4 regions of the uncultured Gordonia sp. genome follow, and region 4 is predicted to be linked to each of the others. Evidence: predicted binding sites of a transcription regulator. Region 4 holds the regulator's gene; each other region holds the start of a gene.
What was found. The regulator LexA, encoded in region 4, represses DNA repair genes until DNA is damaged. The targets are predictions, from matches to a motif close to CGAACANNTGTTCG.

Region 1: the regulator LexA is predicted to act here: its motif matches at 7,589-7,602, upstream of Q0627_RS04495 (HNH endonuclease signature motif containing protein).
Region 2: the regulator LexA is predicted to act here: its motif matches at 1,763-1,776, upstream of ruvC (crossover junction endodeoxyribonuclease RuvC).
Region 3: the regulator LexA is predicted to act here: its motif matches at 1,578-1,591, upstream of recA (recombinase RecA).

What each region holds. Positions count from the first base shown of each region.
Region 1 is NZ_CALLZT010000056.1:16,730-26,304, forward strand. It holds gene Q0627_RS04475 (ABC transporter ATP-binding protein) at 1-826, shown strand, start outside; gene Q0627_RS04480 (exodeoxyribonuclease V subunit beta) at 816-4,100, opposite strand; gene Q0627_RS04485 (PD-(D/E)XK nuclease family protein) at 4,097-6,955, opposite strand; gene Q0627_RS04490 (5' nucleotidase, NT5C type) at 7,007-7,468, opposite strand; gene Q0627_RS04495 (HNH endonuclease signature motif containing protein) at 7,607-9,226, shown strand; gene Q0627_RS04500 (helix-turn-helix domain-containing protein) at 9,295-9,575, shown strand, end outside.
Region 2 is NZ_CALLZT010000225.1:531-10,105, forward strand. It holds partial or broken gene Q0627_RS22345 (acyl-CoA thioesterase II) at 1-97, shown strand, start outside; gene pdxT (pyridoxal 5'-phosphate synthase glutaminase subunit PdxT) at 94-786, shown strand; gene Q0627_RS22355 (YebC/PmpR family DNA-binding transcriptional regulator) at 891-1,646, shown strand; gene ruvC (crossover junction endodeoxyribonuclease RuvC) at 1,797-2,381, shown strand; gene ruvA (Holliday junction branch migration protein RuvA) at 2,378-2,974, shown strand; gene ruvB (Holliday junction branch migration DNA helicase RuvB) at 2,994-4,085, shown strand; gene yajC (preprotein translocase subunit YajC) at 4,248-4,670, shown strand; gene secD (protein translocase subunit SecD) at 4,831-6,480, shown strand; gene secF (protein translocase subunit SecF) at 6,537-7,691, shown strand; gene Q0627_RS22390 (ABC transporter substrate-binding protein) at 7,702-9,432, shown strand; gene Q0627_RS22395 (adenine phosphoribosyltransferase) at 9,482-9,575, shown strand, end outside.
Region 3 is NZ_CALLZT010000167.1:78-3,593, reverse strand. It holds gene Q0627_RS15880 (nucleotide disphospho-sugar-binding domain-containing protein) at 1-1,245, shown strand, start outside; gene Q0627_RS15875 (DUF3046 domain-containing protein) at 1,236-1,430, shown strand; gene recA (recombinase RecA) at 1,804-2,844, shown strand; gene Q0627_RS15865 (regulatory protein RecX) at 2,847-3,347, shown strand; partial or broken gene Q0627_RS15860 (amino acid ABC transporter permease) at 3,433-3,516, opposite strand, start outside.
Region 4 is NZ_CALLZT010000139.1:13,857-23,431, forward strand. It holds gene Q0627_RS12730 (1-phosphofructokinase family hexose kinase) at 1-474, opposite strand, end outside; gene Q0627_RS12735 (DeoR/GlpR family DNA-binding transcription regulator) at 471-1,241, opposite strand; gene ptsP (phosphoenolpyruvate--protein phosphotransferase) at 1,774-3,438, shown strand; gene lexA (transcriptional repressor LexA) at 3,543-4,226, opposite strand; gene Q0627_RS12750 (LysM peptidoglycan-binding domain-containing protein) at 4,457-4,933, shown strand; gene nrdR (transcriptional regulator NrdR) at 5,128-5,601, shown strand; gene hrpA (ATP-dependent RNA helicase HrpA) at 5,612-9,575, opposite strand, start outside.

The DNA of each region.
Region 1 (9,575 bases), on a different contig from region 4:
CCGGATCGGTTCGGTTCTCAACGCGGAAACCGATGGACCACAAGAGGGTTCGGCAGCCAAGGCCGATCTCCGGACGGCCCCTCGGATCGTGTTCGAGAATGTCACCTTCGGCTACGGCGACGATCGGCCGATCCTGGCGAATCTGAATCTGACCATCGAATCCGGTTCGGCCACAGCCATTATCGGTGCCTCAGGGTCGGGCAAGTCGACGATCCTCGGGCTGATCGCGGGCCTGCACGAGCCGCAGTCCGGCCGCATCCTGTTTGACGGTGTCGACGTGGCCACCCTTGAACTGCCGGCGCGACGGGCGTTGTCGAGTGTGGTGTTCCAGGAGCCGTATCTGATCCAGGGCACCATCGAGGAGAACGTCCTCGCCGGCGACCCGTCGGCCGGTCCTGAACGTGTCGCGGCCGCAACACGTCTCGCTCGCGTCGATGAGATCATCGGCCGCCTGCCCGACGGCCTGGGTTCGGAGGTCGGCGAGGGCGGCTCGGTGCTCTCGGGAGGCGAACGCCAGCGCATCAGCATCGCCCGCGCCCTGCTCAAGCCGGCGCCGGTGCTGCTGATCGACGAGGCCACCAGTGCCCTCGACAACGAGAACGAACGCGCCGTCGTGGATGCGCTGTCTGCCGATGACGTGGCGCGCACCCGCATCATCGTCGCCCACCGGCAGGCCGGTATCCGGCACGCCGATCAGGTGATCGTGATCGACGACGGACAGATCGCCGAACAGGGCACCCCCGGCGAACTCCTCACCGCGGGTGGACTGTTCGCGCAGTTCTGGGAACGTCAGGGCGCGAGCGCCGGCTGGAAACTCACCGACTGAACGAGCGCGAGACTACGACGGCATCGCCGGGGCGACAGAAGACCAATTCCAGGCGGCTGACGTACTCACCGGTGGCCTGCCGGATCAGGTCGGCGTAGATGGACAGTTGCGCCCAATATGCTTCCAGCGTCTCCTGTTTCACGCCCACATCGGTCTTGTAGTCGACGATGACGAGGGCCCCGTCGTCGTCGCGGTAGACCAGGTCGGCCACGCCTTCGATGACGGTCGTCCCGTCGGGACCGATCCCGGCGAGCTGCATCTCCTGCCAATGAGGGCGCATTCCCGCGTGCTGTACGGGATCGGCTGCGATCGCCGAACAGGCAAGGTCCACAAAGAAATCCACGTCGGCCAGGCCATATTCGCCTGCGATGCGGCGGGCGGTCTCCCGGAAAGCGTCGTCGGTGCCGTCAGCGAGCGATACCGCTTCAAGAACCGTGTGTAGGGCGATGCCGAGCAACGGTCCGCTTTGCTTGCTACCCGTTCCACCGGCGATCGGGGTGGGACGACCGGAGGCGATGAGACCACCCGCGGTGTAGGAATCGAGCAGCATTGCTGCGGAATCGGTTTCGCGATGGGCAAGGTGCGTCGCAGAATACGACGACCGGCGGGCCGACATATCGGCCACCCGTTCGGTTTCGGCCAGCCAGTCGTCCCAGCTCTGCGGTTCGGCACCGGTGGGGGTGTCCTCGTCCCGGCGGCGGGCGTCGACGAGTTCGGGCATGACGGCGTCGGTGTCGTCGAGTCCGTCGGCGAGGATAGCGCCCCAGCAACTCCGGGAGCCCATATATCCGGACACTGCGAGGTGACTCTCGGCGCGTGTGCAGGCCACATACAGCAACCGGACCTTCTCGGCCGCGGTGTGCGCATCCTCCGCTGCGTCCGCGGCGTCGTATCCGGCGGTGCGCACAGCTTTGCTCGCGTACGCCTGCAGGGCGTCGGACGAATCCCACAGCACCGGTTCGGAATCGGTGCGGAAGCCGCCACTCATCCCGGCCACGATCACCATCGGGAACTGTAGACCTTTGGCGGCGTGAATGGTCATGATGCGCACCGCGTTCACCCCGATCTCGGGGAGCACGGTCTCGGCGACGCGGGCGTTCTCGTCGGATTGGGTGGCCGCCCAGTCGAGGTAGTCGCGCAGACTGCCCCGGTCCTCGGCATACCAGGCGTGGGCCTGGTCGATGACGAACCGCAGCCGCCGCCACACGTCGCGATGCCGCGGCGAGTCCATCGACACCTCGAACACGCGCCGGTCGGTGGCCAGCCGCGACAACAGCGCACCCGGGTTCAGGCCACCGATCTCCCGTGACAGTCCTTTGAGGTATGTGAATGCCTGTGCCACAGGTGAATCGGCGAGTCCGTCAGGTGGGTCGAGGTGGATGATCCACCGTCCCCCGGCGCGTCGCCACCGCAGCAGGTCGTCGTCGCCGCAGCCGAACAGCGGAGTACGCAGGGCTGCGACGATGGCCGCCGAATCGGCGGTGTTGGCCAGCGCTCGGCAGGTCACCAGCAGGTCGTGCACCTCCTGTGTCGAATAGACCAGACTCGATGCCTCGGAACGGAATTCGACTCCCGCCGCGTCAAGGCTCTTCTCCAGGAACGGCAGCACCGCACGCGACGGGATGAGAATGCAGATATCGCTCCACTTCAATGGCACATGATCGTAGTCGCGTGGGCCCCGACGCTTCTCATGGCACCAGCCCTCCTCGGTGGCGGTGGCGATGATGCGGGCCACATCGCGGGCCTCGCGCGTGCGCGGAAGATCGGCCTTGCTCAGTCCGATCTCGTCGGGGGTGGGGTCACTGTTGTCGGAGAACACGAAAGGTGCCGGACCCCAATAGGTCGCGCGCTGCGGCCGGTCGGGGCGCGGGGCCAGTTCGACGTACCCGGCCTGCACGTGTCCCTGCGCCTGCACGAGCCTGCCGAATACCCGGTTCACCCAGTCGATGACGGCGCGGGTGGACCGGAAGTTGGTGGTCAGCTGAACCATATCACCTACCGGAACCTGTTCGCGCGCACCCATATACGCCGCGATGTCGGCGCGCCGGAATCTGTAGATCGACTGCTTGGGATCACCCACGGTGAACAGCCTGCCGGTAGTATCTGCGGCGCCCGCGCCGGTAGTGTCTGTGGCGCCGGCGCCGGCTACGATCCGCTGCGCCAGTTTGAGCTGGAGCGGGTCGGTGTCCTGGAACTCGTCCAGCAGGATCCGCTGGTACCGCTCATGGGTGGCCGCGGCGACGGACGACTCCCTCAGGACCTCCGCTGCGTGGACGAGCAGGTCGTGAAACTCCAACTGCCCGGTACGGCGCCGTTCGTCGGCCTCCTCGCGGATCAGCCCCGACATGTAGTCGACGACGATCCGCAATGCCCCGTCGAGAAGACCGTTCAGAACACCGGGGATCAGCTTGTCCCGCAGGTCCTTGATGCGGGCCTTGATCTCCTTGACCTGCGCGGTGCCGCCCACCCAGTTGGCGCCCTTGCCGCCGTTGCCGGGTCCGGGGCAATAGGCGACGATCGGTATCCACCCGGTGGCGTCCGTCGCCTCGCGCAATGGGATCAGCAATTCTTGCAGCAGGTGCACCTGACGGGCCAGGTTGTCGGTTTCGTCGCGGCAGTCGGTGAGGCAACCGCAGATGGATTCGGCCTCCCGCACGATGATTCCGATATCGGCGTCCTCGACATCCGGCAGCTGTCCGCTGGGGTCGAGCCGGTCCCAGTTGCGGTCGAGACCGTCTGCGAGAGTGCGTATCTGGTTGACCGACACACCGGTGGCGATGAGGATGTGCATGGCCTCGGCCACGACATCGGGCGCCTCGTCGGTGAATAGCAGTTGCTGCATCCGTTGCCAGCGACGCTGGAACGACAGTTGCGAACCCATGGCGTCGACAACCTGGATGCGTGGTGGAACCCTCGCTTCGAGTGGATGTTCGCCGATGATGCGGGCGGCGAAGCCGTGCAGGGTACCGATGGCTGCGGTATCGAGTTGTCGCAGAGCCCGTTCCGACTCGGGAGAAGTGTGTCCGGCGAGTTCGACACGGACCCGCTCACGCAGTTCGGCTGCCGCCTTCTCGGTGAACGTGATCGCGGCGATCCGATCGAGCTCGATGCCGTCGGTGAGTACGAGATGACAGATCCGTTGCACCAGCGAGTGGGTTTTTCCGCTGCCGGCACCGGCTTCGACGAATAGGGTGGCGGTGGTGTCCTCGGTGATGCGGGTGCGGGCATCTGCGTCGTCGAGATCTTCTTCGATGGTGGTTCCGTGTGCGGTCATGATTGCGCGGCTCCGTATTTCGCGACGTAGTCGGTGATCTCGGGAACGTGCTCGAGGTTGGCCCAGGCGCGTTGCAGGCCGGCTTTGCCGACGAGGTCGAGAATGGGATCGGCCCACCAGGTGTCGGGGGTGCGGGGTGGAAAGTAGCCGGCGCGGATCATGTCGTGCACCAACTGCAGGTCGCCGGTGAGGATGTCTTCGACATCGCGGGTGAGCGCGTAGCCGATCTCATCGAATCCGCCTTTGCCGGTGATGAACCAGTAGCGGGCACTCACAGTGTCGCCGAAAGTCTTTGCGAGCAGGCCGTATACGGGTAGCTGGAAATGAGTCCCGTCATGGGTGGGACTGTCGGGGCTGATGTCCCTGTACGGCTTGCGCTGTCCCGATTTGTAGTCGGTGACGCGGACCCGGCCATCGCGGTGCTTGTCGATGCGGTCGACCGAACCCCGGAAGGCGATGGTGGTGTCGCCGAGATCGTGAGTGATGGCGGGGTTTACGTGTGGCTCGGAGTACGGCCGGCCCTTGGGTGGAAGCCCGAAGGAATGCTCGGCGTGGGTCGGGGTCCAGCCGTCGGAGTGGTCCTCGGTGTCGAGCCTGTGCCATTCGCGCAGGTCGTACATGATGGTGCCGCGTGCCCGGGCCCACAGGTGCCCGAGCCACCCGGGATTGTCTCGTTCGGCGCTGCCGAGTACATCGTCGGCGATGTCGGTGAGCCTGGAAAGTGATTGTGCTGCACCGTCAATAGTGCCGATAACATACCGTTCGAGGATGGTGTGGATGAGATTTCCGCGGGTGAGCGCGTCGATTTCGGTGGCCTCGTCGGGGTCGGGAAGTTCCTTCGCGCCGAGCACACTGGTGAGGAAGAAGCGGTACGGGCTCTTCACCCAGTCCTCAAGTCTGGTGGGCGACACCGGATTATCGAAGACGGTGAGCAGATCGCGGACGTCGTGCACGTTGCCGTTGAATCGGGTGAACCTGCCTCGCAGCCGGTCGCTGCGCATCCGCATTCCGGAGCAGACGATCGGATCGGTGAGAACCGTCTGCCGCTGTTCGGCGGGTACCGCGGCGAGCGCACGCAGCCGCCATTCGGTTTCCGACGCCGCTGACGCTCCGATCCTAGGATTCGCGTTTTGAGCTGCCACATCAAAGGATTCGACGACGACGATCCGGTCGGCACCCTGGGTTTGCTTCTGCCAGCCGACGACGTCGACAGCGGTGCCGGCGAGTGCGCCGAGCGCGGGCAGCAACCAGCGGCTCGGTACCCGTTCGGCACCTCCACGCAGGCTGCCGCGGGGGAAGGTGACCACTCGTTCGGTTCGGGCTGTCGCGAGTGCAGCCCGGTAGTTGCGATGTTGAGCGTCCATAGCGTCGCCGGGGGTGTGTCCGGTGAGTTCGGCAGGCAGCAACGGGTCTTCGCGTCGCGGCACCGGCAGCAATCCCTCCGCCGCGCCCAGGATGACGACGACGTCGAGGTCCCGGCCGGCGGCGTCGGCGAGTGCGCCGACGGTGACGCCGGTACCGGACTTCCCGTGTTTGCCGCCATGTGAATCGATGCGGACGCCCACGGCGTCGCGGATGCGTTCGATGGTCGGTGGTGGCGCGAACTCGTCCATGAAAGCAAGGGCGGCAGAGTCCTGGCGCAGCGTCACGATGTCGGTCGCCACGTGCTCGGATGACCCGTGAAATCTACTGTCCAGCAGCATGATCAATTGCTCGGACGCCTGGTGCCAGGTGTTGGCTTCACCGAGTGCGACGAGGTCGGCTTTCAGCGACATGATGTGGTCGTACAGGGCCGCGGTCTCATCGGGAAACGTGTCGCCGACGTAGGAGTCGTCGGGGAGTGGTTCGGGGAGCCGGTGCCAGTCGTCGCCGCCGACGATCTTGCGGTGTTCGCGCGTGATGAGTTCGAGTTTGCGTTGACTGACCGGTCTTTCGGCTCCCGGAACCTGCGGGCGACGCAGCACGCCTTCGGCGAAGAAGTCGAGAATATCACGCCGCGGCATGATCGCTGGATCGATGCTCAGCAACCCGAGCAGGGCTCGCACGGCGGGCCGATCGGCGAGCGTGTGGTGCAGCGGCGCGTTGAACGTGATCCGGCCGGCGGGCAGATGTTCGTGCAGCAAGCCGAGATACGGGTCGGGGGTGGGGTAGTAGACGCCGATGCGGTGCCCGGGTGTTCCGGCCGCGAGATGTTTGCGGATCAGCCGCACCACCGCCCGCACCTCGTCGTCGGCGTCGGAGGTATGGATGATCTGCGTCGGCAGGACGTCGCCATCGGTTTCGATGACGGTGCCCCCGGCGCTGAGGGTGTCGAGCAGCCCGTCGAGCGCCGGATTGTCGCGGGTCGGTGCGAACACCACCACGTTGGTCAGCGACGACGCCGCGGCTTCCGCTGCCGCATACGCCTCATGCTTGAGGAAGTACCTGCCGGTGAGCTCGTCGTCCAGCGCTTCGCGGTGAATGCGCAACAGGTCGTCGACGAGTGGTGTCGGGTTCTCGATCCGCGGCTCGGCCAGTTCGGTGAGCTGCCACGACGCCTGCGCCAGTGCCTGCGCCGTGATCGGCGCCTCCGCCACCTCCTTGAATACGCCGGGCCGTTCGTCGAGCACCCGCGCGACTGCCGCCTCGAGCAGCGGATACGGCAACGCCTGCCGAGGTGAGAGGACCGGCGCCGCCAACTGCTCCACAATCTGCCCCGCCGTCACGATGCTCGTGTTGGCTACGGCCCCCGCACGTGCCAACGCGTGCAACACATCCCGCCCCGCCGCATGATTGGGCACCACAACCGTCGCCGAAGCCAGCGGATGTCCACCCTTGGCTTCCGCAACCGCACCCACCACCCTGTCGAAGATCATGGCGCCCATCATGCCCGAGGGGTCCGACATTCCGGCCGCAACGAGCTCTCGTTACGCCAGTGGCCGCATGTGTTCGACGACCTGTTCCCACGTCTCGAATCCGGGTTGCCCGAAATGGATGTGGACGCCTTGGAATTCGCTGACACCGTTCTTGGTGCGGTCGTCGATGATGTAGTCGCCGGCGTTGAGGTGCTTGCGGTGCGACAGGATCAGCCGCTTATAGGCAGGCGTGCCCTCGTCGGCGCCGATGTGTTGGTGTACCCACAGCAGTTTGTCGGTCCATGCCGACGGGTTGTCCCAGGGCGCCGTCGACAGGATGTAGGCGTCAAACAGTTCGCTGAGCTCGTTGAAGGCCTCGATGGCGCCGGGGAGTGGGTCCATGAGTGCGAAGATGCCGGGGGCGTCGTCGTAGTGGCCGTCGTAGGTGGCGAGGTCGGCGGCGGACAGCCTGTCGATGCCGGACTGGAAGTTGACGAGGGTGTTGTCGAGGTCGACGTACAGGATCTTCTTCACAAGCGCAGTATGCCTGCGCGGTACGACAATTGGCGGTCGATCGGCGGTGTCTCCTGGGACTGTCGTCCGATCGGACGATTCCTCCTCACTTCCTCAATATCTGATGAAAAACATGTGTCTCGAATATATAGTCGAGTCATGGCTTGGGGTGAAGCATACAACGACTACGACGACAGCGACTCGGGCGCCAACGGCACGTTGCCGCACCGCCGCGTGCCGATGGCCCGCCGGCTGGCCGGAGACAACGATCTGTCGGCCACCGAACTGGTGGAGGTGCTGGCCCATTGCGCCTCGAACATCGCTGTCGCGCAGTACCGGATGATGCGCGCGGCCAGCATGATTCATGACGAACGCGCCGAAGACTATGCCTACGAACGCAGTCTGATCGACTCGGGTGAACGCACCCCGGGGCAGATGTTGGATTCGGTTTCCGCGGGCAAAGACCCGCATGCTGATTTCGGTCCGGACGGCCTCGAACAAGCGATCGCCGAAGTTGGCGCCGTGCTGACCATCACCCCTGCCCGTGCCAAAGCCCTGGTCATCGCCGGCGACGCCGCCCGCTACCGTCTGATATTCACCTCCTACACCCTGGCCGAAGGCCGCATCGATCTCGACAGGTTCCTGTCGGCGGTCGCACGCACCGACCTGTGCTCACCGGAGGCGATCGAGGACATCGACGCACATCTGGCGATAGCAATTCAAGAGAATCCGCCGATGTCCACCCGCCGCTTCAACACCCTGGTCGATTCGTTGATCGCCCGGTGGGATCCGGAAGCCGATCGTAGACAAACCGAACGCATCAAGGCCGGCCGCAAGGTGACCATCACCCCGGACCGTTTTGCCCGAGGCAATTCCCGACTTGGCGCGTCGTTGCCTGCGATCGACGGCGCCGCCGTCGACGCGAAGTTGAATACGATGGCAGGGTCGGTGCATTCAGCCGACCCCCGCACCAAACAACAACGCCGCGCCGACGCCCTGGTGGCCTTGGCCAAGGGCCGGACCGTCCTGCCGTGCCTGTGCGAGGCGTGCATCGCGATGCCCGTCAAAGACGACGTTCACGAGCCCACCGACACTGCTCCCGCCGCCGACCGCTCGCGACGGCACTCGATCGACGGATGCGGTGTCGACGGATGCGGTTCGGGTGCACGCCCGGTGTTTCACATCGTGGTCAACCTGTCGACCCTGCTCGGCCTGGACAACGACCCGGGCTTTCTCGACGGCCACGGCATCATCGACGCCGCCACCCTGCGCACGATGGTCGTCGAAGCCGAACGCAGCTACCTCAACACCCACACCAAGCAAGCCGACCGGCAGCCCACCAGGTACACCCCCAGCAAGAAGCTGATCAACCTGGTCAAGGCAGGGGAGTTGTGCTGCACCTTCCCCGGCTGCAACTCCCCGGTCTGGAAAGCCGACATCGACCACACCACTCCCTTCGACCACCGCAACCCCACCCAAGGCGGTCAAACAGTCCTCACCAACCTCAAACCACTCTGCCGCTTCCACCACCGCATCAAGACGTTCACGAGCTGGCAGGACTACCAAGACGACCTAGGCCACGGCTGGTTCCAATCCCCCACCGGCCACGAGTTCCACGCCGCCTTCTTCACTGGCCGCACCCTGTTCCCTGGCCTCATCCCACACCGCGACCCCGACCACCCCGCCCGAGCATCCCTCGACACCGCCCGCCAGAAACGGATCACCAAACTGGCCGACGACCAGCGCAAATGGGACGAAGCCAACCCGCCACCGTTTTGAGCTGCGTCGGAGCCCCGGCCCCGCGTACACTTAGAGCACTTAGCCGGGTATGGCCTCCAGGAGATGATATGAGCCACTCACTGACCGAGGACGTCGAGGCTTTGCGTTTAGAACTGGCCGGTGATCAGCCGGAGATCGAGGTAACGCTGCGCCTCCCCCGCGAAAGCGCCAAGAAGGTGCTGGCGTTGCTCGACGCCGAGCAAACCACCGGAGCCCTCGTCATCCCCGCCAAACACGAGTTCACCACCACTGAGGCAGCAAAGCTCCTCGGGATGTCCAGGCCGACGCTGATGCGGATGATTGAACGCAAACGCATCGAGTTCCGCATGGTCGGCAAGCATCACCGCAT
Region 2 (9,575 bases), on a different contig from region 4:
CCTCAAGGGCCGTATGGTGGCTGCGGTCACCCAAGAGGGACTGGCCCGCGTCGGACGCGTCTTGCCGAAGGATCAGTACGCACGGCAGGACAAGTGACCGCCCCCGGCAGCACCGGTCCGCACGTCAGCAGCCCCGACTCCAGGCCACTTGTCGGTGTCCTGGCGTTGCAGGGTGATGTCCGTGAGCATCTGGCGGCCCTGGAAGTGTCGGGTGCACGCGCCGTGACCGTGCGTCGGGCCGCTGAACTCGATGCCGTCGACGGTCTGGTCATCCCCGGCGGCGAGTCGACCACGATGAGTCACCTGCTGACCGTCCTCGACCTGTTCGAGCCACTGGCAGCGCGGCTGGCGGCCGGGCTTCCCGCCTACGGGTCGTGCGCCGGGATGATCATGCTCGCGAGCACCATCCTCGACACCAGACCCGATGCCAAGCACCTGGACGCACTTGATATCACGGTGCGCCGCAACGCTTTCGGACGCCAGGTCGAATCCTTCGAGACCGATCTGGACATCGCGGGGATCACCGACGGTCCCGATGCCGCTCCGATGCGGGCCGTGTTCATCCGGGCACCGTGGGTCGAGTCGGTGTCGCCGCATGTGCAGGTGCTCGCGCGGGTTCCGGACGGGCCCGCTCAGGGCCGGATCGTCGCCGTGCGGCAAGGCGCGGTACTGGCCACCTCCTTCCACCCCGAGGTGACCGGGGACCGCCGGGTACACGCGTATTTCGTAGACATGGTTCGGGAGGTGTCCGGCGGCAATCGTGGCGTCGGTAATATCGACACCTGATCGAACGCCGACCCATGGGGCATGGCATCACGTGGGCGCAGCAGGCGTCCGTGCGGGCCTGCCAGGGGCACCGACGCAACGGGAACGACGACACCGGGAGAACTATGAGCGGCCATTCCAAATGGGCCACCACCAAGCACAAGAAGGCGGTCATCGACGCCAAACGCGGCAAGATGTTCGCCAAGCTCATCAAGAACATCGAGGTGGCGGCCCGCACCGGTGGTGGCGACCCGGCAGGCAACCCGACGCTCTACGACGCCATTCAGAAGGCCAAGAAGTCGTCGGTCCCCAACGACAACATCGAACGCGCCCGTAAACGCGGCGGTGGTGAAGAGGCCGGCGGCGCCGACTGGCAGACCATCATGTACGAGGGTTACGGACCCAACGGGGTGGCGATCCTCATCGAGTGCCTGACCGACAACCGCAACCGCGCCGCCGGTGAGGTTCGTACGGCGATGACCCGCAACGGCGGCAACATGGCAGACCCGGGTTCGGTGGCGTACCTGTTCACCCGCAAGGGAGTGGTGACGCTGGAGAAGGGCGGCCAGAGCGAAGACGATGTGCTGATGGCCGTCCTCGACGCCGGTGCCGAGGAGGTCACCGACCTCGGCGAGACGTTCGAGGTCGTCAGTGAGCCCACCGACCTGATCGCGGTGCGCTCGGCGTTGCAGGCTGCGGGCATCGACTACGACTCCGCCGAGGCGAGCTTCCGTGCCTCGGTGGAGGTGGCGGTCGACGCCGACGGCGCGCGCAAGGTGTTCAAACTGATCGACGCGCTCGAAGACTCCGACGACGTGCAGAACGTGTACAGCAATGTCGACATCAGTGACGAGGTGCTCGCCGAACTCGAGAACGACTGAGCCTCATACCCACCAAAGGCGCCGCCTACGGGCGGCGCCTTTGGTGTCCGGGTAGTGCCCGGCCCGGAGTGTGGAGTGTTGTTGTGGAGCGGTGTCCGACCGACCCGATACGATGTCGAACAGTTGTTCTCTATGTCGGGAGGTGTGCGGGTGCGGGTGATGGGTGTGGATCCCGGCTTGACCAGGTGCGGTATCGCGTTGGTCGAATCCGGTAAAGGACGTTCGGTCACCGCCCTCGACGTCGACGTTGTCCGCACGCCCACCGATATGGACCTCGCGCAGCGGTTGCTGGCCGTGTACACCGCCGCGTGCCACTGGCTCGACGTCCATCAGCCCGACGTCGTCGCCATCGAGCGGGTGTTCGCCCAGAACCAGGTATCGACGGCGATGGGTACCGCCCAGGCCGGGGGAGTGATCGCCCTCGCCGCCGGCCAGCGCGACATTCCGGTGCGATTCCACACCCCGTCCGAGGTCAAGGCCGCGGTCACCGGCAGCGGCCGGGCAGACAAGGCCCAGGTCACCACCATGGTGACCCGGATTCTCGGCATGCAGACCAAACCCAGACCCGCCGACGCCGCCGACGCGCTCGCGCTGGCCATCTGCCACTGCTGGCGCGGCCCGATGGCCGAACGGATGGAGGAGGCCAAACACCGCGCCGACGTCCTCGCCGCCCGGCACCGCGCCCGCCTCGCCCAGGCCGCCGGAAGTACTCAGGCCGCAGGAAGTGCCCGATGATCGCGTCCGTCCGGGGCCCGGTGATCGACGTCGCGCTCGACCACGTCGTCATTGACTGCGCCGGCGTCGGATACCGCGTCCTGGTCACACCGCCGACGCTGGCCACGGTACGTCGCGGTGTCGAGACCACCTTGCTCACCACGATGATCGTGCGCGAGGACTCGATGACCCTGTACGGGTTCGTCGACCCGGACGCACGCTCGCTGTTCGGGCTGTTGCAGACGGTGACCGGGGTGGGACCGAGACTGGCGATGGCCACCCTGGCCGTCCTCGAACCGGACGCACTGCGGCGGGCGCTGGCCGATTCGGACACCAAAGCACTCATGTCGGTGCCGGGGATCGGTAAGCGGGTCGCCGAACGGCTCGTCGTCGAACTGCGTGACAAGGTCGACCTTCCGGTCGGCGCAGTAGGACAGGGCACCGATTCCGCGGGCGGACCATTGCGCGGACAGGTGACCGAGGCGCTGGTCGGTCTGGGTTTCACCGTGGCCGCCGCCGACAAGGCCGTGCAGTCCGTGCTCGCCGACAACCCCGGCGCCGACGCGTCCACCGCGCTACGCGCCGCGCTCAGCTGCCTCGGCAAGACATCATGACGGGCGTCGGGAGGCCGTGATGGACGAGCACGACGACGCGCCGGGACAGTTCTCGGAGATCGATGCGTCCCCGATACCCGGAGACAAGGATTTCGACGCAGGCCTGCGGCCACGGTCGCTGGCCGACTTCATCGGCCAGCCGAAGGTGTGTGAACAGCTGGAGCTGGTGTTGCAGGGTGCCAAGGGCCGCGGCAGTACTCCCGACCACATCCTGCTGTCGGGCCCGCCCGGCCTCGGCAAGACCTCCTTGGCAATGATCATCGCCTCGGAGATGGGAGCGGCGATCCGCGTCACATCGGGACCCGCACTCGAACGTGCCGGCGACCTGGCGGCGATGCTGTCCAACCTGGTCGAGGGCGATGTGCTGTTCATCGACGAGATCCACCGCATCGCCCGGCCGGCCGAGGAGATGCTGTATCTGGCGATGGAGGACTTCCGCGTCGACGTGGTGGTCGGCAAAGGGCCCGGTGCCACATCGATTCCGCTCGATGTCGCGCCGTTCACTCTGGTCGGCGCCACCACCCGGTCCGGTGCGCTGACCGGGCCGCTGCGCGACCGCTTCGGTTTCACCGCGCACATGGAGTTCTACGAGACCGATGAGCTGGTCCGGGTACTGCGCCGGTCGGCGGGCATCCTCGGCATCGTGATGCGACCCGACGCGGCCACCGAGATCGCCCGACGCTCCCGCGGCACGCCCCGGATCGCCAACCGGCTGCTGCGGCGGGTCCGCGACTACGCAGAGGTCCGCGGCGACGGCAAGGTCACCGTCGCCGTCGCTCGTGCGGCGCTGGCCGTGTACGACGTCGACGATCTCGGCTTCGACCGGCTCGATCGCGCCGTGCTGGGCGCGCTGATCCGCGGTTTCGGTGGGGGACCGGTCGGTGTGTCCACGCTCGCGGTGGCGGTCGGTGAGGAGCCGGCCACCGTCGAAGAGGTGTGTGAACCGTTCCTGGTGCGGGCGGGGATGATCGCCCGCACGCCGCGCGGACGGGTGGCCACCGCCGCGGCGTGGCAGCATCTGGGACTGACACCCCCGGCGGGCGCCCTGAACGCGACCTTCGCGGTCCGGGCCCGCGACGACGCCACCGGGTCCCTGTTCGACGAGCTCTGATCGTGCTGTGCCGGGCGGCATCGGCCCCGGGCGCGCGGGCGTGGAATCGGGGCCCGTACGGGTCATGGCACACTAGGGGGAGAGGTCGGGCCGCTTCCCGCGTGGATGAACGCGGCCCGAATCACCTGACGACACGACACCTCAAGGATCGAAGCGCACACCATGGAGCTACTTTTCCCCCTGATGCTGGCCCTCATGGCCGGCTTCATGTTCATCAGCATCCGCAAGCAGAAGAAGCGGATGCAGGAAATGCAGGAGATGCAGAACGACGTGTCGGTGGGCACGCGTCTACAGCTGACATCGGGCTTGTTCGGTACCGTCGTCGACGCCGACAACAGCGACTACATCGACGTGGAGATCGCGACCGGAGTGGTCACCCGCTGGAACCGGCTGGCGATCATGCGCGTTGTGCAGACCGAGGACGCCGCCGAAACCTACCCGGGTGCGGTATCGACCTCCTACCTCGACGATCTCGATGACGACGACGATGACGATGACGATTTCGTCACCGACGACTACCTTGACGAGGACGACGCACCGGCAGACACCGACATCGCCGGAAAGCGTCCCGATCTGGAGAAGTGACCCGTCTGGCGGACGTTCGATCTCCCGCCCGAACCGGCTGGCCCCGACACCAGCTACTGAAGACAAGCCCAGGAAGAACCCGCCCACCGGCCGTCGACCGACGGTCGGTCTCGTGCGGTCCGATTGACACCGCCCGCGGTCGAAGGAGACCTGAACAGCAGTGAGCACACCTCGCCGTACGGCCAAGCGGCCGGGACCTCGCAACGAGGTTTCGCCGTGGAAACCGTTGACCGCCTTTCTCGTCCTCCTCGCCGTCGTGTACGGGCTGGTGTTCTTCACCGGCGGCGGATCGGCGGAGCCGAAACTGGGCATCGACCTGCAGGGCGGCACCCGGGTCACGCTGACCGCCCGCACCCCGGACGGTAAGACTCCGTCGAAAGATCAGCTCGACCAGGCCAAACAGATCATTGAAAAGCGCGTCAACGGGCTCGGCGTCGCCGGTTCCGAAGTGGTCGTCAACGGCAACAACCTGGTGATCACCGTCCCCGGCAACGACGGAAAGCAAGCCCGCACGCTGGGACAGACCGCCCGGCTGTACGTGCGGCCGGTCACCACGGTGCAGGCCGCAGTCCCCCAGAAAACGGATGAGAAGGACACCAAGGACGGCGACGACGGCAAGACCCCGGCGCAGGGCACCGAGGCCGAGCGCAAAGCCGCCCAGGCCGCGATCGAGGAGCAGCGCAAGCTGCGGCAGGCCCCGGCGAACGCCGACCAGAAGCGGATCGCGGAACTGACCGCACAAATGGCCAAGATGGACTGCTCACCCGAGTTCAACGACCCGCTGCGCGGCAACGACCTGCCCGACCAGTACCTGGTGGCCTGTTCGCAGGACGGCACCCAGGTATACCTGATGGAACCGCAGATCATCGACGGCCGTGACATCGCGAGCGCCTCCGCGGGCACCAACGACCGCGGCGAATGGGTCGTTATGGTCGAGTTCAAGGGCAAGGCCCGCAATTTCTGGCCCGAGTACACCGGCAAGAACATCGGCAAGCAGACCGCGTTCACCCTCGACACCGAGGTCGTGTCGGCGCCCAGCATCAACGGTGCCATCACCACCCGTCAGACCGAGATCACCGGATCGTTCAACCAGAGTTCGTCCAAGGACCTGGCCAACGTCCTCAAGTACGGTTCGCTGCCGCTGTCTTTCGAGGCCTCCGACGCCGAGACCGTGTCGGCGACCCTCGGCAAGGAGTCGCTGCGGGCGGGCCTGATCGCCGGCGCGGTCGGCCTGATCGCGTGCCTGCTGTACGCGCTGGCGTACTACCGGATGCTCGGCGTGCTCACCTTCCTGTCACTGGTCCTGGCCGGTCTGCAGGTGTACGGCATCATCGTGCTGCTGGGCCGGTGGATCGGGTTCACCCTCGACCTGGCCGGTATCGCCGGCCTCATCATCGGTATCGGTATGACCGCCGACTCGTTCGTCGTCTACTTCGAACGCATCAAGGACGAGATACGCGAGGGCAGAACGTTCAGATCGGCGGTCCCGCGCGGCTGGGTCAGCGCGCGACGCACCATCTGGACCGGCAACATGGTCAGCCTCATCGCCGCCGTCGTCATCTACATCCTGGCCGTCGGCGAGGTTCGCGGTTTCGCGTTCACCTTGGGCCTGACCACCGTGCTCGACGTCGTCGTGGTGTTCCTGGTGACCCACCCGCTGGTGGTGCTCGCCACCAGGTCGCCGTTCCTGTCGCAGCCCAAGGTCAACGGCCTTGGCGCGGTCAGTGAGGTCGCCGCGCAGCGCAAGGCTGCGGCACGGGCACAAGCAGCGGTTAAAGCGGCCGAGGCCGGGGAAGGAGCGGTCCGGTGACCACTCCCAACAACATCAGTGACAGCGCCGATCCGTCGACTTCCGACGAGAGTGCCCTGGAAGGAGCCGCCGGCGCGACCGAGGCCGACTTCGTCGCCGACAAGAATCGGTCGTTCTTCTCGCGCCTGTACACCGGTACCGGCGCCTTCGACATCATCGCCAAACGGCGCACGTGGTACATCGTCACGCTGATCATGATCGCCGTCTGCGGTCTGTCGATCCTTGTGCGCGGTTTCACCTTCGGTATCGATTTCGAGGGCGGCACCCAGATTGCGGTCCCGGCCTCCGCCGAGGTCACCCGCGACGCCGTCGAAACCGTGTACTCGGACACCTTCGGCAAAGAACCGGACAGCGTGCAGTCCGCGGGCAGCGGTTCCAGCGCCACCATCCAGCTCCGGTCCGAGCACCTGGACCAGGACCAGACCGTCCGGATCACCACCGCACTTGCCGACAGGTTCAGCTCGTCCATCACCGCCGACGACGTCTCCTCGTCGGATGTGAGCTCCACCTGGGGTGGGGAGATCACCAAGAAGATGCTGATCGCGCTCGTCGTGTTCCTGGTGATCGTGTTCGTGTACATCGCGGTCCGCTTCGATCGGGAGATGTCGATCGCGGCGATGGCGTCGCTGTTCCTGGACATGGTGTTCACCGCCGGTATCTATTCGATCGTCGGCTGGGAGGTCACGCCGGCGACGGTGATCGGCTTGCTGACCATCCTCGGCTTCTCCATCTACGACACGGTGGTGGTGTTCGACAAGGTCGCCGAGAATACTCGCGGCTTCCTGCGCACCACGCGACGCACATATGCCGAACAGACCAACCTGGCCGTCAACCAGACCCTGATGCGCTCGATCAACACCACCGTCATCTCGGTGCTGCCGATCATCGCGCTGATGATCATCGCCGTGTGGCTGCTGGGCGTGGGTACCCTCAAGGACCTGGCGCTGATCCAGTTCGTCGGCGTGCTCGTCGGCACCTATTCGTCGATCTTCCTGGCCGCGCCGCTGCTGGTGACGCTCAAGGAGATGCGCTCGGACGTCAAGGCACACACCGGCAAGGTGCTGGCCCGCCGTGCCCGCATCGAGGCCGGTGAACCGGAGCTCGCCGAACGTCGCACGAGCGCCGGGCGGGCGGGTCGGCGGGCGCAGTCCGACGACCGCGACACGGCCGTACCGGCCGGGAAGCGCAGGAGCCGGGGTCAGAACCGATAACGTCGCCGGTATGACAGCAAGACCCGGACGGACCGTCGTGCGTCTGCTCGCCCTGGTGCTCGGCCTCGTCACCGGTGCCGGAGTGGTGACCGCCTGCTCGGGCGAGAGCCGGCCACCCACCATCGACTATGTCGTTGATGCGGGCCTGACCACCTACAACGCCAACACCGTCACCGGGAACTCCGATGGTGCGCTGATGGCCGTGACACGGGTGCTGCCCGGGTTCAGTCTGCTCGGCAACAACGGTCAGGTGATGCCTGACCGCGACGTGGGTACGGTCACCGCCATCTCGCAGGCACCGCTCACCCTCCGGTACGTCTTCTCGCCGCAGGCGGTGTTCTCCGACGGCACCCCCATGGACTGTGACGACCTGCTGCTGGCATGGGCTGCGATGAGCGGGCGCTTCCCCGGTTTCACACCGGCGACCACTGCCGGGTACCGCGACGTCCGGAACGTCGACTGCCGGGCCGGCGCCAAGACCGCCACCGTCGTTTTCGCGGCGGGCCGCGTCTACCGGGACTGGTTGTCGCTGTTCGGTGCCGGGACCCTGCTGCCGGCGCACGTCGTCGCACGCAAGGCCGGGGTCGCCGATGTCGTCGCCGCCATCCGCGGCGGCAATCCCGCCAGGATCGGCAAACTCGCCAAGGCCTGGAACACGGGGTTCACGTTCCCCAACGGTGAACTGGAGCCGGCCGACTTTCCGGCGTCGGGCCCGTTCCGGATCTCGGCCGCCGACGCCGCCGAAGGTCTGGTCCTGGTCCCCAACGACAAATGGTGGGGCGATGCCCCGGCCGCCACGCGCATCGCCATCCGGGGGGCACGCCACGATCTGGCGGCGTTGACCTCAGGAGACTTCGATGTCGCCGATGTCGCGGACGGCATCGTCGACGGTGAGATCTCCAACTCGGCCACGAGCAAGGCCCCGGCTTCCGCTGGGCCTGTGGCCACGACGTCGTTGTCGATCGACGAGCTGGTGCTGTCCCAGCGTGGGGTGTTCCCCGATGTCCGGGTACGTCAGGCCTTCGCGCTGTGCGTGCCCCGGCCCGCCATAGCCACACAATTCGGTGCGGGTTCGCCGGTGTGGAATCTGCGCACCCAGGTGCCGGGCGACAGTTTGGCCGCACAGCTCAACGGTCAGGTCGGCCTGCGTTACGCACGCCCGGACATCATCGGTGCCCGCGAACTGCTCGGTCAGGCCGCGGCCTCGGGTGCGCAGGGCGTCAGCTCGAGCGCCGGCACCGGCTTCCGGGCGAAGGTCCGGATCGGTTACCGCACGCCCCACGCCCGCGACCAGGCGCTGGTCGCCGCGATCACCGGATCGTGCCGCAAGGCGGGGATCGAGGTGACCGACGTAGGCTCCGACGACCTCGCGCCGACCGCTTTGGGTAAACGGGCCGACGCGTTGCTGATCAGCAGCGGCTCCGGATTTGCCGCGACCGGCGCGACCAGCCCGATCCGGGACTCATACCGGCTACGTGCCGGAGACCCGTTGAACCTCGCCGGCGCCGACGACCCCCAGGTGTCGCAGGCGGTCGACACGCTGAGCGTGGTGACCTCCGCCACCGGTCAGCTCGATGCCGTCCGCACCATCGAGACCGGCGCCTGGTCGTCGATGATGTCGATCCCGCTGGTCGTCACGCCCCGGGTGTACCGCTCCGGTGGCCGGGTCGCCCACGTGGTTCCCGGCCACGGCCGCAACGGGACCGGCTGGAACATGGATCGCTGGTCCCTCACCGAATGAGCCGCTCGGCCGACGTACCGGATGCTGCCGGTCTTGCTACAGTTCGCCCGTGACCCCCTCGGATGACCGGCCGGCCGGCAGCACAGCGCATCACACACTCGATGAGGCGCGTGCGGCCATCGCGGCCCACACCCGGCTCGTCG
Region 3 (3,516 bases), on a different contig from region 4:
ACGCACCGTATCGGTATCGTCGCGGGGCCGGACGCCGGTCATGCGTTTCCGGCGTTCGCCCTGGCAGGGTTGTTCGACGCCGCCGGGTATGGGGTTGTCGTCTATACCGGCAGACGCTGGCTGGACGAGGCCTCGCGGCGCGGTATACGGACACTGGAGTTACCCGGGCTGACCGCGCTCGCAGATGACGACGACGGTGATGCGGGAGACAAGCTCAGTGGACGTGCCGCACGCATCGCGTGTGCGCTGGAGCCGTCCCTGGTGGCGGAGCATATTGATCTGGTCGTCTCCGATGCCATCACCGTCGGCGGTGGTTGGGGAGCCGAACTCGCCGGAATCCCGTGGGTGGAATGCTCGCCGCACCCGCTGTACGACGCATCGCGTGGCCTGCCTCCGGTGGGTTCGGGCCTCGCAGTGGGGACCGGACTGCAAGGCAGGCTACGGGATTCGCTGATGCGGGTCGCCACCGCGCGGTCGATCCGGCTCGGCGAGCGTCAGCGGTCGAGTGCCCGGACATCGATCGGATTGCCCGGAACTCCGGCACCCGCCGCCCGACTGGTGGCCACGCTGCCCGCGCTGGAGGTACGCCGCCCGGACTGGCCCGAGCGGACCCACATCGTCGGTCCGCTGCTGTGGGAACCTACGGACGAGATATTCACGGTCCCGGGGGGTGACGGGCCGCTGATCATGGTGGCACCGTCCACCGCCGCCACCGGCGCCGGCGACATGATCGACCACGTGCTCGGCGGACTCGCCGGATTGCGCCGTGATGTCCGCGTGGTGGTGTCCGGGCTCGGCATCGACGATTCGACCGTGGCGGCGATCTGTGTCGGAGCCGGGCTTCCGGCCGGTGCCGTGGTGGCGGGCCTGGCCCGTCAGGATCAGCTGCTGGCCTCGGGTGCGGTCGACGTATTGATCTGCGGTGGCGGTCACGGAATTCTGGCCAAGAGTCTGACTCACGGCGTTCCGGTGGTCACCATCCCCGGTGGCGGTGATCAGTGGGAACTGGCCAACCGGGTGAGCCGGATCGGTGTGGGAGAACTCGTCCGGCCCGTCACCGCGGACACGGTGACCGGTGCCGTGCGTACCGTCCTCGACGACCCGGGATATGCGGACCGGGCCGCGTCGGTCGCGGCATCAGCCAGGGGGACCGTCGATCCGGTGACGGTAGTCAATCGGGTTCTGGGGAGATCGGGTGCCGCACCGGCGGACCGTACACCGATAGGCTCGACGCCGTGCGACTGACGGAGTTCACCGAGTTGATGAACGCTCAGTTCGGTGTGCAGACGGCCGATTCGATTCTCACCGACCACGTTCTCATCGAGTTCGGCGGCCGGACCGGTGCGCAGGCCATCGAGGACGGCCGCGACCCCCGCACGGTATGGGTCGCAATCTGCCGCGACTTCGACGTGCCCCGCGAACGCTGGTAGCCCGCACTCGATGCCTGTGAAGGCCCCGACCAGTGAAGACCTTCGCCTGTGGAGACCTTCGCCTGTGGAGAACCTCGGCCTGTGGAGAACCTTGGCCTGTGGAAACTCTGTTTGCCGGGTATCGGGGGCCGTGCCAGTATTGCCAATAGAACATTCGTTCGTTCATACTGATGTTCGATAAACGCCGGATGTTCGGCAGAGCGATGTTCGGCTAGAGCAAGGCAGTCCCGGCACGCCGGAGGCTGATTGTCAGACCCTCCGGATAGTGTGCGGGGCGATGGCAACCACAGCTTCGGGCAAACCCCGGTCAACACAGCAGACACGTAAACGCGGCAGCACCAAGGCCAACCCGGTACCGACCAGAGGAGACACAATGGCACCGACTCACGATCGTGAGAAGGCACTCGACCTCGCGCTCGCACAGATCGACAAGAACTTCGGCAAGGGCTCGGTCATGCGGCTCGGGCAGGAGGCCCGTCAACCTCTCGAAGTCATCCCGACCGGCTCGATCGCCCTCGATATCGCGCTGGGTATCGGTGGGCTGCCCCGTGGTCGTGTCGTGGAGATCTACGGTCCGGAGTCCTCGGGTAAGACGACGGTGGCGCTGCATGCGGTGGCCAATGCTCAGGCGCAGGGCGGTATCGCCGCCTTCATCGATGCCGAGCATGCGCTCGATCCCGACTACGCGGCCAAGCTAGGCGTCGATACCGACGCGCTGCTGGTGTCCCAGCCGGACACCGGCGAGCAGGCCCTGGAAATCGCTGACATGCTGATCCGGTCGGGCGCACTCGACATCCTGGTCATCGACTCGGTCGCGGCGCTGGTGCCCAAGGCTGAGATCGAGGGTGAGATGGGCGACAGCCACGTCGGTCTGCAGGCTCGTTTGATGAGCCAGGCGCTGCGCAAGATGACCTCGGCGCTCAACCAGTCCAACACCACCGCCATCTTCATCAACCAGCTCCGCGAGAAGATCGGTGTGATGTTCGGCTCCCCCGAAACCACCACGGGCGGTAAGGCATTGAAGTTCTACTCGTCGGTGCGCCTGGATGTGCGGCGCATCGAGACACTCAAGGACGGCACCGACGCGGTCGGTAACCGCACCCGCGTCAAGGTGGTCAAGAACAAGGTGGCGCCGCCGTTCAAGCAGGCCGAGTTCGACATCCTCTACGGACATGGCATCAGCAAGGAGGGTTCGCTGATCGACCTCGGCGTGGCCGAGGGCTTCATCCGTAAGTCGGGATCCTGGTACACCTACGAGGGCGATCAGCTCGGTCAGGGCAAGGAGAACGCCCGCAACTATCTCAAGGAGAACCCGGAGACGGCCGACGAGATCGAGAAGAAGATCAAGGAGAAGCTCGGCATCGGCGCGGTTCTCGACGACGATGACGTGGCTCCCGCGCCGGTTGAATTCTGACGATGACCGCAGACGCTGAGACCGGGCGCACCGCCTCCCCGTGGGACGTGGCGCTCCGGCTTCTCGGAGTCCGGGCGCGCAGTCGCCACGAAATGCGGGAGCGGCTGTTGCGCAGAGGTTTTGCCGACGATGTCGTCGAGGACGTGATGGCCCGGCTCGACCGTGCAGGATTGCTCGACGACGCCGATTTCGCCGCCGAATGGGTACGGTCGCGACATGCGTACAGCGGCAGGGGGCGGATCGCACTCAAACAGGAGCTGCGTTCCAAAGGGATCGACGCCGAGGTCATCGACGAGGCGCTCGGCGACATCAGCCCGGATGCAGAGCGGGTCAACGCCGTGTCGATGGCCACGAAGAAGCTGGCCGCGATGCGCGTGGATCTCACCGACCGCGCCGAACGTGACAAGGCGTTCCGCAGGCTTGCCGGCGTGCTGTCGCGGCGCGGCTACGACCAGTCGACGGTGATCGACGTGGTGACAGAGGTGCTGGGCACCCGATCGTGACGGGCCCCACCCGAATGTCAAGGCCGGGACTACAGGGCGCAAGCAGTTCGTCCTGTAGTCCCGGCCTCGTTCGTCTGTGCGGGCGCTACTTGGTTCCGAAGGTGGGCAGGTTCTCCGATGCGGCGATATCGACCTCGTCAGGATCGACGGCGGCCACCTTGCGGCGGCC
Region 4 (9,575 bases):
CCGGTACCAGTTGTCGGGCAGGCCCGGTGGCAGCGATCCGCACAGCGCCACCCACGCCGCCGACGCGGCGTGTTCGAGCACGAGTTCGGTCAGGCGCCGCGCCTGATCGGTGTCGAGAGCCACCCCGGGCGCGTTGATCTTGGTGGTGGTGCCGTCGGGTTCGGCGATGGTGAGGTTGGACCGGATCTCGCCGTCGACGGGCATGGTCCGGTACGGCAATCCGACGTCATTGAGTGCGGCGAGCAGCGGGTCACCGTCGCGACCGGGAAGCAGCGCCAGCGTGGGCACTCCCGCCTCCGCGGCGACCCGCGAGACGTTGACGCCCTTGCCGCCCGGTTCGGCGCGGGAGCCGGCGGCACGCTGCACCTCGCCGCGCTGCAGGACGCCCGGCAATTCCAGGGTGCGGTCCAGACTGGGGTTGGCCGTGAGCGTCACGATGTCGAAGTGAGCGGAGCTGTCGGGTGCGGCGGTCATGCGAGAACAACCTCGATTCCGTGGTCGGCGAGTTCGGCGGCGTCCGTCGGGCTGACCGTCGAGTCGGTGATGAGAACGTCGACCTCGTCGAGGGAGGCGAAGCGGACGAGGTCCTCCCGGCCCATCTTTGATGAATCTGCAAGCACCACAACCTGATCCGCAGACGACACCATCGCGCGTTTGACGGCTGCCTCCTCGGGATAGGGTGTCGAGAGGCCGTGGCGCGTGGTGATCGCGTTGGTGCCGATGAACGCCGTCGATACCCGCAGGCGTGCGATGGCGGCGACGGTATCGGCGCCGACGGTGGCCTGGGTCAGGCCGCGCACCCGACCGCCGACAGCGTGGACGAAGCCGTCGGAGTGGTTGGTCAGCACACCCGCGATAGGGATGCTGTTGGTGATCAACGTGAGGCCGTGGCCGTGGGGAAGTGCCATCGCGGCCTGAAACGTCGTGGTGCCCGCGTCGAAGAGCACTGACCCGCCGTTCGGTGGCAGGAACTTCATCGCCGCCGTTCCTATCGCGAGCTTGCGGTCGACGTGCGTGGTCTCCCGGACATCGAGGCCTTGCTCGGCGACGACGCGGATGAGGCCGGGCCGCACAGCACCACCGTGGACGCGTTGTAGATGACCGGCGCGTTCGAGCGTGGCCAGATCCCTGCGGACGGTTTCACTGGTGACGGAGAACCGGCCGGCGAGATCGGCGACCGAGGCGCGACCGATGCGGCGCACCTCGTCGGCGATCGCCTGCTGACGTTCCTCCGCGTACACGCGCACTCCGTTCGTTGATGGGGCAGCTCATTGGCCAGGGTTTGACACCCCTGGACTTTTCATTGGTCAGGGTTTGACACCCCTGGACTTCGACCGCGTCCGGTCGGTAGGGCTCGACCTTCTTCTGATCGTTCCCTCCAGAACCACATAACACCACATACCAGAAGGTGTGTATCGGCTTGAGTTGCCCGATCATTGGTGTGAGTTTGTGTGAGCTACGTTTGATTTAGTTGTTGATATCACTGTGTTTACGCTTGTCTCTGGTTCAAGTCAAGGCACAAATGTAGTGTAAATCACAGAAGAGGTCCGTGATGAGCGATTTCGTGGGTAGATTCGCATGGCGAGTACGCGGCGTGGCCGATCTGTGGGTTTGTGTATGAGTGTGTCCGACTCTGTTGACAGAACCGCAACTGCCTGCGAGTCTTGATTCACCGAACTGTTAGCTGAGTCACATGCTGACTCGTAGTCTCGAAGGTTCCTCGCAGCTGCGGTGCCGGAGTGAGGGACCGCCACGTCACAAGGATGGTGGACCATGCCCACAACAGCACTCAAGGGAACGCCCGTCGTCGGCGGCATCGCCTACGGGCCGGCATTGTGGCCGGGCGAGCGTCCGGTATATTCGCCGTCCGGCTCCGCCGACGTACCCGAGGGTGAGCGTGACGCCGAGGCGAATCGGTTCACCGAAGCCGCTGCCGCCGTCGCGGGACGGCTGCGTGAGCGGGCGTCGCATTCCAGTGGTGTGGCCGCAGAGGTCCTGTCCGCGACCGCGGGGCTCGCCGAGGATCGTGGCTGGGTGGGTGCGGCCAAGAAGCGGATCGCCAAGGGCGTGCGGGCTCCGGCTGCGGCGATCGCAGCAACCGAGGAGTTCGCGGCACTGTTCACCAAACTGGGTGGACTGATGGCAGAACGCGTGACCGACCTCAACGATGTGCGTGACCGGGTGGTGGCAGAACTGCTCGGCGTGCCCGAACCCGGTGTGCCGGTGCCCGATACGCCGTCGATCCTGGTCGCCGACGATCTGGCACCTGCCGATACCGCGGGGCTCGACCCGTCCCTGGTCACCGCGCTGGTGACCAGGCTCGGCGGACCGACCAGCCATACCGCGATCATCGCGCGCCAGCTGGGCATCCCGTGCGTCGTGGCAGTCTCCGAGCTCGCCGACGTGGCGGCGGGCACCACGATCCTGGTCGACGGCACCACCGGCGTCATCGAGATCGAACCCGATGCGGAACAGGCACGGTCGCGTGTCGAGGAGAGTCGTCGGATTGCTCAGGCGGCGGCCGCATGGTCAGGTCCCGGTCGTACGGCCGACGGCCACAGCGTCTCGATCCTCGCGAATGTTGCCGACGGTACGTCGGCCCGGGCGGCCACTGATCATCCCGTTGAAGGAGTGGGTCTGTTCCGTACGGAGCTCGCCTTTCTCGACAGGGCCGACGAGCCGTCGGTCGACGAGCAGGCCGCTCTGTACAGGGAGGTGATCGATGCCTTCGATGGTCACAAGGTGGTGATCCGGACGCTTGACGCCGGGTCGGACAAGCCGCTGAAGTTCGTGTCGCAGGAGCATGAGCCGAACCCCGCGATGGGCGTCCGTGGCAACCGGATCGCCTCGGTCCACCCCGAGATCCGTACCCACCAGCTCGACGCGATCGCCCGGGCCGCCGAGAACGCAAGTGTCACACCGTGGGTGATGGCACCGATGATCGCCGGGGCGGGTGAGGCCGAGGAATTCGCCGCCGAGGTACGCGGCCGCGGGCTCGTTGCGGGTGTGATGATCGAGATCCCCGCCGCAGCGGTACTCGCACCCGCGATCCTGTCCAAGGTCGACTTCGTCTCGATCGGCACCAACGACCTGACGCAGTACACGATGGCCGCCGACCGGATGTCGGCCGAACTCGCCGCGTTCACCGATCCGTGGCAGCCCGCGGTGCTGAATCTGGTGGCCAACGTCGCCCGGGCGGGCAAGGATCTCGGCAAACCCGTCGGCGTGTGCGGTGAGGCGGCAGCCGATCCGTTGCTGGCGTGCGTCCTGGTCGGACTCGGGGTCACCTCGCTTTCGAGCGCACCGGTCGCCGCCGCGGCGGTGGGTGCGCGGCTGTCGCAGACAACCAGTGACCAGTGCCGTGAAGCCGCCGAAGCGGCTCTCGCAGCGGAAGACCCGGAGGCCGCGCGGACGGCGGCGGCCGCAATTCTGCTGTAGGTCCTGCGGAGACGAATCGAACTCGCCCGGAAAGTGTTCCGGGCGAGTTCGATTCGTGTCTGGGGGCCTTCGTGTCTGGGGGCCTTCGTGTCTGTGGGCCTTCGTCAAACGCGGCGCATAACGGTGACGACCTTGCCGAGGATGGCCGCGTCGTCACCGGGGATCGGCTGGAAGTGGACGTTGTGTGGCATCAGCCAGACGTGTCCGTCTTTGCGTTTGAAGGTCTTGACGGTGGCCTCGCCGTCGATCATCGCCGCGACGATGTCGCCGTTGTCGGCGACGTTCTGCTGGCGCACGACCACCCAGTCACCGTCGCAGATGGCGGCGTCGATCATCGACTCACCGACGACGCGCAGCATGAACAGTGAACCCTCGCCCACCAACTCGCGCGGTAGTGGAAACACGTCCTCCACAGCCTCTTCCGCGAGGATCGGGCCACCGGCGGCGATCCGGCCGAGGACCGGCACGAATGTGGGCTCCGGCAGACTCGAGTCGACCACGGTGGGCTTGGTCGGCGAGTGGTCGGAATCCTGGACGTTGACCGCGCGCGGACGATTGTGATCGCGTTTGAGCAGCCCCTTGCGTTCGAGCGTGCGCAGCTGATGGGCCACCGACGACGTGGACGCCAAACCGACCTCGTCGCCGATCTCACGAATGCTGGGCGGGTAGCCACGCTCACGCACAGAGGCCCGGATAACCTCGAGCACGGCACGCTGACGCGGAGTCAGCGATTCCTCTGCCACAGCGACATCGGGTGTGCCGGACGGTTCTCCGGTCTTGTCACTCATGGATGTTCTCTCCTGTCGGTCAAGCCTGCCGGTCAAGCTTTTTTGGCGTGATTCGTCGAGATGTTCGATCGCCAGCCTAGACGAACTTTCGCCTGCTTACCAAACGTTTGTTCGAGATCCGCGCGACTTTGTCGCACCCCCGTGGTACAAATCGAACATCAGTTCATCGAACAACTGATCGAACAACTCGAACACCGAATGCCCGTCGAACAACCTCGGAGGTGGTGGCCATGGCCGCGACATTCGCAGAACCCGCCCGCCGCACGACATCCACTCATGACCGGCTCGCTCCGCTGCGACCGGCCGGGCATCACGGCGCCGGTCCGCGCCGGTCCGGCCACCGGACACCGGTTCCGGCCGGGACGCGCTGCACCGCACCGGGGCATGACCCACGCCAGATCGCTTCATGGGAGACGATCGCCCGGCGCCGCGCGTCCGCGACCGCAGTCCTGGTGGGTGCCCTGCTCGCGGCAGGTGTCTGGGTGCTGGTCATCGTCGGCAACAACTATGCCGACGCGGTGGCGCCCGATCCCACCGGCACCGCGGTCGTGTACGTGCGCTCGGGGGAGTCGTTGTCGTCGGTGGCCGCCCGGGTCGCCCCGGGATACCCCGTCGAAGCGGTGGTCGAGCGGATTCGTGAGCTCAACGACCTCGCCTCGTCCGGCGTGGTCCCCGGTCAGCCGCTGCTCGTGCCCCGATACCGATGAGCCCGATTCAGATGAACCGTGACCACGCCGCGGAGAGCAGGCACCGGCGCTGCGACGGGGTGTCCGCTGTCAGGGGTGCATCGAGCGCTCTGCTGATCGGCGGTATTCTCATGCCACAGGGTCCAGTCGGAAACCGACACGGTGTGACCGTTCCGCGGTGCGCCGGCGCGCCCCTCGACGGTCATGAGGACAACATGCGCTGCCCGTTTTGCCGCAACGAGGACACCAAGGTCATCGACTCACGTGTCGCCGACGAAGGGCAGGCGATCCGGCGCAGGCGGGCCTGTCAGGAATGCGGCCGCCGCTTCTCCACCGTCGAGAGCGCGGTGCTCTCGGTGGTCAAACGTAACGGAGTCACCGAACCTTTCAGCCGCGAGAAGGTGATGCGCGGCGTGCGTCGGGCCTGCCAGGGCCGACACGTCGACGAGGATTCGCTGGCGTTGCTCGCCCAGCAGGTGGAGGAGGCCATCCGGGCATCGGGTGCGGCCGAGATCCCCAGCAACGAGGTTGGATTGGCCATCCTGCGCCCGCTGCGCGACCTCGATGAGGTGGCCTATCTGCGCTTCGCGTCGGTGTACCGATCGTTCGATTCGGTGGAGGATTTCCAGCGCGAGATCGATGACCTTCGGGCGGTCTCGAATACGGCGGCCTCCGCGGAAGCAGGGTAGTGCGGGGCTGTCACCGCAGTGCGTCGATGGCCTTGATGACCCGCTTCTCCGACACCGGATAGGCGGTGCCGAGTCGCTGCGCGAACAGGCCGACCCGCAGTTCCTCGACCATCCACTGTGCCTCGTCGTTGACCGCATCCCGACGCGCGGCCGGTACTTTCGTGAGTCGGGAGTTCCAGTGTTCGATGACCCTGTCGATGCTGCGCAACCCTTGCGCGTCGCGATCGGCACCGCCGGGCAGTGCGTCGAGCCGTTGCTGCGCGGCCTGTAGATAGCGGGGTAGATGCCGCAGCGCCGACAGCGGCGTGGCTGCGATGAACCCTTCGAAGATCAAATGGTCGAGTTGTTCTGCGACATCGTCCGCGGCGGCGGAGCCGGCGTGCAAGTCGATGAGCCGGCGCAGTGGCGCGACTTCCCGCAGGGCTGCGATTGCCGCCGAAAAGTGTTCCGGTGCAGTCGATCGCACCTTCGGACTCAGTGCTGCGAGCAGGTGGCCGAAATCGTCGGGTGACCGCACCGCCGACACCTCGGAGATACGGTCGGCAACGGCGTCACGGATCGCGCGGAAGGTGCAGTCGGCGACCATCCGGTCGCGATCGCGGTAGGGGCTCTGGCTCAGACTCAACTTGCCCAGCGGATCGAGGCCCGCTGTGATCTTCGGTGTGAGTGCCGGAATCCTGTGGTCGAGCATCGCCGCCACCGCCACCGGCAGGTGTCGGTCACGTTCGGCGGCAGAGGTGGCGGCGGTGACCTGAACGGCGAAGCGAGAACCCGCCGGGACGGTGAGTAGGGCAGGGTAGCGGGTGACTCTCTGGCCGGCGATGGTCGTGGTGATCGAGTCGGACAGCGTGCCGATTCCGTCGGCTGTCCAGTCGGTGAAGGTGGGTGCCTTCTCCGTGCGGGAGCCGGAGCCCGGCGTTACCTTCTTGCGGAGTTCCGGCAGTGATCGCCCGGAGGCCACTTCTTGCCCGGATCCGTCGACCACGCTGAAGTTCATGACCAGGTGTTTGGGCAGTGCAGCCGGTGTGAAGTCGGAGGCGGCGATCGACGATCCGGTGATCACCGACAGTTCCCGCGCCAAACCTGCTACGAGCGGTTCCGAACGTGGCTTCAGGCGTGAGAGGGCGAGGTCAGCGAACCTGCTCGCCGGTGCCATGGTCTTGCGTACCTGCTTGGGAAGGGTCTTGATCAGCTCGGTGGCCACATCGCTGCGCAGGCCAGGCACGAGCCAGTCGAAGCCGGCGGGTCGCACGTGGGCCAGGAGCGGTTCGGGGATCACCACGGTCACACCGTCGTCGTCGGCCGTCGGATCGAACCGGTACCGCAGTTCCAGCGTCGCCTCACCCTGCCGCCATGCTGGTGGAAAATCCTTGTCGGCGTTGGGAACTGTGGTGGCGAACTGGGTCGGGTCGAGGTCGAGCAGTGCAGGTTCGGTGCGGCGGGCCTTCTTCCACCAGGTGTCGAAATGCCGGGTGGATACACAGTCGGCGCCGACCCTGGTGTCGTAGAAGTCGAACAGCTGATCCTCGGTGATCGAGATGTCGCGGCGGCGGATGCGTTGCTCGATGTCATCGACGGCGTCGAGCAGGTCGCGGTTCTTCTGGAAGAACTCGTGCGTGTTGGTCCATTCGCCGTCGACGAGTGCGTGGCGGATGAACAGTTCCCGCGAGACGACCGGGTCGATGGTGCCGTAGTCGACGCGGCGGCGGGCCACCAGCGTCACTCCATACAGCGTCACCTTCTCGTAGGCCATCGCCGCACCCCGGCGCTGCGACCAGTGGGGCTCGCTATAGGTGCGTTTGACCAGATCCCCGGCCAGGCGCTCGGCCCACAGTGGATCGACCGCCGCGACTGTATGCGCGAAAAGTCTTGAGGTTTCCAGGATTTCGGCCGCCATGAGGAACGCCGGCGGCTTCTTGGCCAGTGCCGACCCGGGAAAGATCGCCAGCGTCGTGCCGCGGGCGCCCGAATACTCGCGGGTGTCGCCGTTGCGGGCGGCGATGTTGCCGAGCAGACCCGACAGTACCGACCGGTGCACGGCGTCGGGATCGACCTCGACCTCGGGTATCTGCCAGTCCAGGTCGCGCACGATGCGGGTGAGTTGGGCATGGAGGTCACGCCATTCGCGGATACGCAGGAAGTGCAGGAACTCGCGTTCGCACATGCGGCGGAACTGGTTGCCCGACAGTTCCTTTCGTTGCTCGTTGAGGTACTTCCAGAGCATGAGATGGCCGAGGAACTCCGACTTGTCGGCGACGAACCGCCGGTGCGCGGTGTCTGCGGCCTCGCGCGCGTCGACGGGACGCTCACGTACATCGGGAACCGACAGCGCCGCGGCGATCACAAGAACATGGTCGAGGCAGCCGAGGGTGCGGGCCTCCACCAGCATCCGGGCCAGGCGGGGGTCGACGGGCAGTCGCGCCATCGTGCGGCCCACGTCGGTGAGTTGCGGTCCACGCGATCGCGGCCGCCGATCGTCGGAGTCCTTCGCTGTCTCGATGGACGTTTCGCTGATCGCCCCCAACTCGAGCAACGTGCCCAGGCCATCACGGATCGCCCGCGGATCGGGGGCCTGCACGAAGGGGAACTCGGCGACGTCGCCGAGACGTAGCGAGGCCATCTGCAAGATCACCGCGGCAAGGTTGGTGCGCAGGATCTCCGGGTCGGTGAACCCGTCGCGGGAATCGAAATCCTCCTCGCTGTAGAGACGAATGCAGACACCGGGCGCCACACGGCCACACCGGCCGGCGCGTTGTCGCGCACTGGCCTGCGAAACCGGTTCGACGGGAAGACGATTCACCTTGGTGCGGGTCGAATAGCGCGAGATGCGGGCGGTACCGACGTCGATGACGTACCTGATGCCGGGCACGGTCAGCGAGGTTTCGGCGACGTTGGTGGCCAGCACGATCCGCCGGCCGTCGGAGGGGGAGAACACCTTCTGCTGGTCGGCTATCGACAGGCGCGCGAACAGCGGCACGATCTCGGCCCCGCCGGCAGCCCGCCGTTTGAGTGCCTCTGCGGTGTCGCGGATGTCGCGTTCGGTGGGCAGGAAAACGAGGATGTCGCCGCGCTCGTGGGCCCACAGTTCGGTGATCGCGGCGTCGATGCCCTGGATCTGGTCGAGGTCGGCGTGATCGTGTTCGGAGTCGGGTGCATCACGCGAAGTGAGTGGCCGATACCGGACCTCGACCGGGTACGTGCGTCCGGATACTTCGATGATGGGTACGTCGGGATTGCCGGGAACCGCGAAATGCTGTGCGAACCGGCCGGGTTCGATGGTCGCCGAGGTGATGATCACCTTCAGATCCCGGCGGCGCGGCAGCAATTGCTTGAGATAGCCGAGGATGAAGTCGATATTGAGGCTGCGCTCGTGCGCCTCGTCGATGATGAGGGTGTCGTAGGCACGCAGCATCGGGTCGGTGGAGATCTCGCGCAGCAGGATGCCGTCGGTCATCACCTTGACCAGGGTGTTTGCGCCCGAACGGTCGGTGAAGCGCACCGAATAGCCGACGGCGTCGCCGATCTGGGTACCGGTCTCGTCGGCGATACGTTTGGCCACGGAACTGGCGGCGATGCGCCGGGGCTGGGTGTGCCCGATGGTGCCGCGAATCCCGCGGCCGGCCTCCAGACAGATCTTGGGCAACTGTGTGGTCTTGCCCGAACCTGTTTCGCCTGCCACCACAATCACCTGGTGTGCTTGGAGGGCGGCGGCGATCTCCTCACGTGCCGCGCTGACAGGTAGCTCCGCCGGATAGTCGAGTCGTGGCATGCGTGCGCGGCGGGTCTCGACGCGGCCCTTGGCACCGGTGATGTCTGCCGCGATCGATTCGAGCGCTTGGGTTTTCGGGGCGCGTCCGAGCTTGTCGAGCCGTCGGCGGAACCGGAACTCATCGGCGATCGTCAGCTCCGGCAACTGCTGCCGGAGCGCGGTGACGGTGAGGGTGGCGTCCGGTGCATCTGCGGGTGAGATCGAC